2 linked regions of the Actinopolymorpha cephalotaxi genome follow. Each later gene encodes a partner of the first gene's protein in a complex. Links are inferred from orthologs where the notes say so. Each region holds a gene or a part of one and is shown on either strand. Other genes may lie near its edges. The genes, in order: FHR37_RS10355 and smc.

The links.
Region 2: the proteins of FHR37_RS10355 (region 1) and smc are in contact, whole or in part, in a crystal structure (PDB 3ZGX), measured with the Bacillus subtilis proteins. The link is inferred for Actinopolymorpha cephalotaxi from one-to-one orthologs.

Annotation. Positions count from the first base shown.
Region 1 is NZ_JACBZA010000001.1:2,331,628-2,334,885, reverse strand. What follows is about bases 1-2,956. They hold FHR37_RS10355 (segregation and condensation protein A), read right to left. Parts: upstream 1,993-2,956; coding sequence 1,009-1,992; downstream 1-1,008. Other genes in these bases: FHR37_RS10350 (ParA family protein), read right to left, coding at 2,040-2,915; scpB (SMC-Scp complex subunit ScpB), read right to left, coding at 1-1,012. UniProt on the Bacillus subtilis protein: Participates in chromosomal partition during cell division. May act via the formation of a condensin-like complex containing Smc and ScpB that pull DNA away from mid-cell into both cell halves.
Region 2 is NZ_JACBZA010000001.1:1,149,858-1,154,260, reverse strand. The notes cover bases 6-4,106. They hold smc (chromosome segregation protein SMC), read right to left. Parts: upstream 3,767-4,106; coding sequence 206-3,766; downstream 6-205. Other genes in these bases: FHR37_RS05255 (hypothetical protein), read right to left, coding at 4,056-4,106; FHR37_RS05265 (ABC transporter substrate-binding protein), read right to left, coding at 6-95. Also shown: more of FHR37_RS05265, read right to left, coding at 1-5; more of FHR37_RS05255, read right to left, coding at 4,107-4,253. UniProt on the Bacillus subtilis protein: Required for chromosome condensation and partitioning.

The sequences.
Region 1 (3,258 bases):
TCCTCCGTTCGGTGCTCACGTCCTGCTGTTCGGCCTCGGTGGCCTCGGGCTCCACGTCGTCCTCAACCTCGGGCTCCACGTCGTCGTCCGGTTCCGCCGCGGCCTCACCCTCGGCCTCGGGCTCCACGGCTGGTTCCACCACGTCCTCCGCGTCGCCCAACGGCATCTGCGCGGGAACCGACGGCGCCACCTCCGCGGGTGCACTCACCTGCTCGGCCTCCATCTCGTCGATGTCCGGGAGGTAGGGCGCGAGGTCCGGCAACTCCTCCAGCGACCGGACGCCGAGGCGTTCCAGGAAGTACGACGTGGTGCGGTAGAGCGTCGCGTTGCTCTCCCCCTCCGCGCCGGCCTCCTCCACCAGCCCCCGCGTCACCAGCGTGCGCATCACGCCGTCGCAGTTGACGCCGCGGATCGCCGACACCCGCGCCCGGCTGACCGGCTGCTTGTACGCGACCACGGCCAGCGTCTCCAGCGCGGCCTGGGTGAGCTTGGCCTGCTGCCCGTCGAGGACGAACCGCTGGACGATCTCGGCGTACTCCTCGCGTGTGTAGAGCCGCCAGCCGCCCGCGACCTCGCGCAGGTCGAACCCACGCTCCTGCAGGGTGTACTCCGCGGACAGGGTGCGCAGAGCCTCGTCGATGTCGGGCCGGGGCCGTCCGAGAACCTGCGCCAGTGTGACCGGAGACAGCGGCTCGTCGACGATCAGCAGGATCGCCTCGATCGGCCCGTGCAGATCACCGGGTACGACGACGTCGAGGGTCTCCTCGGCCTCGTCGTCAGCCGGAGCCTCCGCGGCCTGCTCGTCAATCGGAGCTTGCTCACCGTCAACCGCAGCTTGCTCGCCAGTCCCCTCGTCAACCGGGGCCTGCTCGTCCGCGCCGGCCGTGGTGCCCTCGGTCGGCTCGGCCGGTGCACCCACCCCACCCACTTCGGCCGCCTCAGCGGCCTCCGCCGGCTGGTCGGTGGACGGCACCGGGCGCTCGACCTCGGGCGCGTCGTCGGCACCGCTCATGTGCTGTCTCCTGTCGAATCCGGCTCGTCCTGCTCGCCGTCGCCGTCCTGCTCGTCGTTCGCTTCTGGCTCGTCGGTGGCTTCCGGCTCGGCCTGCTCGCCGCCGCCGTCCTGCTCGTCGAACTCGTCGCTGACCGTGACCGCGCCGTCGTCGCTACCGGCCCAGCGCACGGTCAGCTCGGCCAGGGCCTCGGCCTGCTCGAAGGTCACCGCGCCCTCGCGGAAGAGTTCCAGCAGAGCGAGGAACCGCGCGATCGTCGTCACGACGTTCGGCGAGTCGGCCACCAGCGCCCGGAACGTCGTCGAGCGTATCCGGCGCAGGCGTTCGACCAGGATGGTGCCCTGCTCCCGCACGCTGACCCGGGGCGCGTGGATGTGCGCCAGCGACACCACCGGCTCCGGGCGCGGGCGCATCGCCCGGGCAGCGAGCCGGGCGAAGTCGTCCACGCCGAGGCCGATCAGCACCTCGGGCAGCAGCTTGGCGAACCGGTCCTCCAGCCCCACGGCACGGGGGAACCGGCGCGCCTCCCGCGTCATCCGCTCCGCCAGCAGCCCACCCACCTGCTTGTACGCGCGGTATTGCAGCAGCCGGGCGAACAACAGGTCCCGGGCCTCCAGCAGCGCGAGATCCTCCTCGTCCTCGACCTCTCCCTGCGGCAGCAACCGGGCGGCCTTGAGGTCGAGCAGGGTGGACGCGACGAGCAGGAACTCCGTGGTCTGGTCGAGGTCCCATTCCGGGCCCTTCGCCCGGATGTAGGCGATGAACTCGTCGGTCACCACCGACAGAGCCACCTCGGTGACGTCCAGTTTGTGCTTGGAGATCAGCCCGAGGAGGAGGTCGAACGGGCCCTCGAAGTTGTCCAGCCGGACGGTGAACGTGCTCCTCCGGCCGATCGCCGCCGCCGGCTCCTCCTCGGCCGCACCCTGCGCGGGGTCCCCGGGCGCCGGCTCGTCTCCGGGCTCGTCTGCGGGCACGCTCACGTGGTCGGTCACGAAGGTCTGTGCGGTGGTCAGCCGAGTCAGCCGGATCAGCCGAGCCGGCCGACCAGCTCGCGGGCGAGCTGGCGGTAGGCCTCGGCGGCCACGCTGTTCGGTGCGTAGGTCGTGATCGGCTCGCCCAGCTTGTTGGTCTCGGGGAAGCGGACCGTACGCGAGATCACGGTGTGGAATACCGTCTCGCCGAACCGGCCGACGACCTCCTCCAGGATCTCCCGGGCGTGCAGCGTCCGCATGTCGAACATCGTGGCGAGGATGCCCTCGATCCTCAGCCGCGGGTTGATGCGCTCCTGCACGGTCTTGATCGTCTTGTCGACCAGGAAGCCGAGCCCGCGCAGGGCGAAGTACTCGCACTCCAGCGGGATGATCACACCGTCGGCGGCGGTGAGCGCGTTGACGGTGAGCAGACCCAGCGAGGGCTGACAGTCGATCAGGATCAGGTCGTACTCCGGCCGCAGCGACTCCAGCTGACGGGCCAGGGTGGTCTCCCGGGCGACCTCGGTGACGAGCTGGATCTCCGCACCGGACAGCGAGATGTCCGAGGGCAGCAGGTCCATGCCGTCGACCGCGGTCTTGACCCGGATGTCCTCGGCGGTCACGTCACGGTCGATGACCATGTCGTACGTCGTGGCCTCCAGCGCCAGCGGGTCGATACCCAGCCCGATCGTCAGCGACGCCTGCGGATCGAAGTCGACCAGCAGCACGCGGCGGCCGAGCTCGGCCAGCGACGCACCGAGGTTGATGGCGGTGGTCGTCTTGCCGACCCCGCCCTTCTGGTTGACGATCGCGATGATGCGGGCCGGGCCGTGGCTCTCCAGCGGCGGCGGGACGGGGAACTGCGGGCGCGGCTTGGGCGAGGACGACCTGTCCCCGTCACCGGCGCTGGGTGCGGGCGCGACCGGCGTCAGGTCGGGCTCCTCGGTCTCGACCGGCCCTGACGGGACTGACGGGACCGGCGGTACCGTCGGTGCGGTCGGCTCGGTCGGCGGCGGTATCACCGACGGGTCCGCGGGAGTGGACGGGTCGATCACCGGAGCAACGTCCGGCTCGGGTGCCGGCTCGGGGTCGATCGTGGGAGTCGTCCCCCACTGCTGCGCCGCCGGCGTCTGCACCACCTGCTGGTCGGACTGATGCTCAGGCTGGTACGACTGTTGCGCGGACTCGTGCGACTGCTGGGCAGACTCGGTTCCGGCACCGTTCGTCGAGTCGTTCACGGCTCGCGTAACCTCCTGCCACGTCGGGCCCACCTTC
Region 2 (4,403 bases), 1.2 Mb from region 1 along the record:
GCCGGCGAACCCCCGTCGGAGCAGGCCACCGACCCGGCGGCGAGGAGTACGCCGATCAGGCAGGCGCAGACGCGTCGTACGGAAGCGGGACTCACCGGGCTCGCCTCTTTCGGTATTGCCACCGGTCGGACTCACCGATTCGCTTACCCGCCGGCGAAGATCACCGACCGGCCCCGACGGAACCCACGGCCTGTCCGAGGCGGTCCTACGCGGACTCCGCCTCCCGCATCCGCTGGCTGATCACCGCCGACACGCCGTCGCCGCGCATCGACACGCCGTACAGCGCGTCCGCGACCTCCATCGTGCGCTTCTGGTGGGTGACGACGAGCAGCTGGCTGTTCTCCCGTAGCTCCTCGTAGATCTCCAGCAGCCGGCCGAGGTTGGTGTCGTCCAGCGCCGCCTCCACCTCGTCAAGGAGGTAGAACGGGCTGGGCCGGGCCTTGAACAACGCGACCAGGAAAGCCACCGCGACCAGCGAGCGTTCGCCGCCGGACAGCAGCGAGAGGCGCTTGACCTTCTTGCCCGGCGGGCGGGCCTCGACCTCGATGCCCGTGGTGAGCATGTCGTCGGGGTTGGTCAGGACGAGCCGCCCGTCGCCGCCCGGAAAGAGCCGGTCGAACACCTGCTCGAACTGCTTCTCCACGTCGCGGTAGGCCGCGGTGAACACCTGCTCGACCCGCTCGTCGACCTCCCGGACGATCTCCATCAGGTCCTTGCGGGTGGCGCGGAGGTCCTCCAGCTGGCGGGACAGGAACGTGTGGCGTTCCTCCATCGCCGCGAACTCCTCCAGCGCGAGCGGGTTGACCTTGCCCAGGAGGTTCAGCTGGCGTTCGGCGGCCTTGAGCCGCTTGGTCTGCTCGGCCCGGTCGTAGGGACGCGGCTCGCCCTCGGCCTCCTCACCCGGGGCGGGCGGGGACGGCGGAACGGGCACCTCCGGGCCGTACTCGCGGGCGAGGGTCTCCGGGTCGACGCCCAGCTCCTCGATGGCGCGGGTCTCCAGCTGCTCGATCCGCAGCCGCTGCTCGGCCCGGGCCATCTCGTCGCGGTGCACCGAGTTGGTCAGCTCGTCCAGCTCGCCGGCCAGGGCGCGGACCTTCTGCCGGACGGTGTTGATCTGCGCCTCGCGGGCGGTGCGGGCCTGTTCGGCCTCCTGCCGCTCCCGCCCGGCCGCGGCCAGCGAGCCTTCCAGCCGGGCGAGAACCTGGCGTACGGCGGCGAGGACGGCGGTGGCGACCTCCGCCTCACGGGCGCGGCGTTCCCGGCGCACCCGGGCGCGTTCACGGGCCGCCCGCTCCTCGCGGGCCGCCCGCTCCAGGGAGTCGGCGCGGCCGGACATCGCCCGGCCGCGTTCCTCGGCGGTACGCAGCCCGAGCCGGGCCTCCATCTCCCGCTGGCGGCCGTCGCGGCACACCTCGGCGAGCCGGTCGCGCTCGTCGGTGGAGGGTTCCTCGTCCGGGCTGTCCTCGGCGGTGGACAGCCGCTCCTGCAGCTCACCCAGCCCGCTCTGGTCGCGGACGACGGCCTGGCGGGCCTCCTCGATCGCGGTGCCGAGCCGCTCGGCCTCCGCCTGCGCCGACCGGGCCGCCGAGCCGAGCTGGCCCAGGCGTTCGGCGACCGCAGCGAGCTCGGCGTCGGACTCGTGCAGCCGGCTGAGGGCCTGCTCCGCACCGGCCGCGGCGGCCTTGCGGCGTTCCTCCGCCTCGGCGCGTTCGGCGCGCAGGCGCTCGGCCCGTGCGCTCGCCTCGCGCAGCCGCTCGGTGGCGTCGTCGACGGCGGCCTGGACCTCCAGCAGGCTGGGCTGGGCCGACGATCCGCCGTACGCGGTGTGGGCGCCCAGCAGGTCGCCCTCGCGGGTCACCGCCATCACGTCCGGCTGGTCGGCGACCAGCGCCCGGGCCGCGGCGAGGTCGTCGACCACGGCGACCCTGGCCAGCAGCCGGACCAGCGCGGGCAGCACCTGCGCCGGCGCGCTGGCCACGTCGACGGCGTAGCGGGCGCCGGGCGGCAGAGCGGGCCAGTCCGACGGAGCGCCCTCGGCGCCCGGGCCGGCGCCGCCGACCAGCAAGCCGGCCCGGCCGAGGTCCTCGGTTCGCAGGTGGTGCAGCGCGGCCACGGCCGAGTCGACCGACTCCACCGCCACCGCGTCGGCCGCCCGGCCCAGCGCGCCGGCGACGGCCGCCTCGTAGCCGGGCTCCACCGACAGCAGGGCGGCGACCGAGCCGAGCTGGCCGGACACGCGTTCGGTGGCGGCGAGCAGCTCGGCGGCGCCGTCCTTGCGGGCCAGGCCCAGCTCCAGCGCCTCCTTGCGGGCGGCCAGGGCAGCGCGTTCGCGTTCGGCCTCCTGCTGGTCCTGGCGCAACGTCACGAGCTGTTCCTCGAGCGTCTCCAGGGCGGTCTGCGCGGACTCGTACACCGCGTCCAGGCCACGCTCCCCGGCGTCCAGGCTCGCGACCTGGCTCTCCACCCCGACGAACTCCTCCTGCGCCTGCTCGGCGCGGGCACTCGCCTCGGCCCGGGCGGCGGTGAGGCGCTCGACCTCGGCCTCGCGAGCCTCCAGCCGGCTGCGTACGGAGTTGACCTGGCCGGTGAGCCGGGCCAGCCCCTCGCGCCGGTCCGCGGCGGCGCGGGACAGCGCGGCGATCCGGCGTTCCTCCTCCGCCAGCGCCCGCTCGGAGGCCTGCCGGTTCCCGACCGCCTGGTCCAGCGCCTCGCGGTGGGACTCGGTCTCGGCGGCGATCGCCTCCTCCTCGGCCCGCACCCGGGCCGCCTCCTCCTCCAGCTGGTCGGGGTCGCGGCCGGGGCGTTCCTCCTCCCGCGCCTCGGCGAGATGGCGGCTGCGCTCGACGGCCAGGCCGGCGGTGCCGCCCAGCCGCTCCTTCAGGCTGGACAGGCGGTACCACGTCTCCTGAGCCCGGGCCACCCGCGGAGCGTCCGCCCGCAGGCTCTCCTCCAGCTCGGCCTCCTGCGCCTGCGCGACGCTCAGCTCGCGCTCGACGGCGGCCCGGCGCTCGCGGACCGCGGACTCGTCGGCGACCTCCTTGGCCAGCGTCGTGGTGAGCTGGCCGAGATCGTCGGCGAGCAGCCGCAGCCGGGCATCGCGCGCGTCGGCCTGGATCACCGCCGCCTTGCGGGCGGCCTCGGCCTGCTTGCCCAGCGGCCGCAGGGCGCGCCTGATCTCGGTGAGGAGGTCCTGCAGCCGGGTGAGGTTTCCCTCGGTGGCGTCCAGCTTGCGAAGCGCCTTCTCCTTGCGCTTGCGGTGCTTGAGGACGCCGGCCGCCTCCTCGACGAAGCCGCGCCGGTCCTCCGGCGTCGCGTGCAGGATCGAGTCGAGCCGGCCCTGTCCGACGATGACGTGCATCTCCCGGCCGATGCCGGAGTCGGAGAGGAGTTCCTGGACGTCGAGGAGCCGGGACGTGCGGCCGTTGATGCTGTACTCGGACCCGCCGTTGCGGAACATCATCCGGCTGATGGTGACCTCGGCGTAGTCGATCGGCAGGGCGCCGTCGCTGTTGTCGATGGTGAGGATCACCTCGGCCCGGCCCAGCGGGGCCCGCCCGGACGTACCGGCGAAGATGACGTCCTCCATCTTGCCGCCGCGCAGGCTCTTGACCCCCTGCTCACCCATCACCCAGGCGATCGCATCGACGACGTTGCTCTTGCCCGAGCCGTTCGGGCCGACCACGCAGGTGATGCCCGGCTCGAAGTGCAGGGTCGTCGAGGACGCGAACGACTTGAACCCACGGAGCGTCAGGCTCTTGAGGTACAACGCGCGCTCTCCTCGGTGCTTCCGGGGCCGGGCCGGGACTCGGTGGTCCGGGGCGCCGGCCTGGGCGTGGTCTGGGCACTGGTCCGGGTGCGGAGGTCCACAGCCCGTACGGGCCGGTGGGGACCTGTGCCCGACGATACCGGTGGTGAGCGCCGGAGCCGTTCGCGACGCGGCGGGGAAAACCTCGTCCGAAGCATTCCAGGCACAACAAAACGGGACGCCTCAGATGAGGCGTCCCGTTCCATCTCGGTCTTTCGAGGCTGGTCCACTCAGTGAGACCGGATCTCCCTCAGGTCAACGCGGGCTCGTGCCGGGCGTCGATGGTGAGCAGTTGGTCTTCGTGCACCACTGCGGAGAGAGAGTCGTTTTCTGCCTGAAGACGCATGACATGCGCCTCCAGATCCGATACTCGCTTTTGCAGACGTCGCACCTCGGAGACCAGACGGGGGTCGGGGCCACCGACGTGGCCGAGGAGCGCTTTCGCCATAGGGGGTCCTCCACGCTGAGTGACCTAAGGTTTGGGTCGCAATGTCGCAGCACTCAAGTGGGGCAGGGAGCGCGGCGGTGTTTCTAGAATCTCACCACAGGGCCATGCCGTCAAGGTGACCGCACCGCGACCCACCGTAGTCAAGTGATC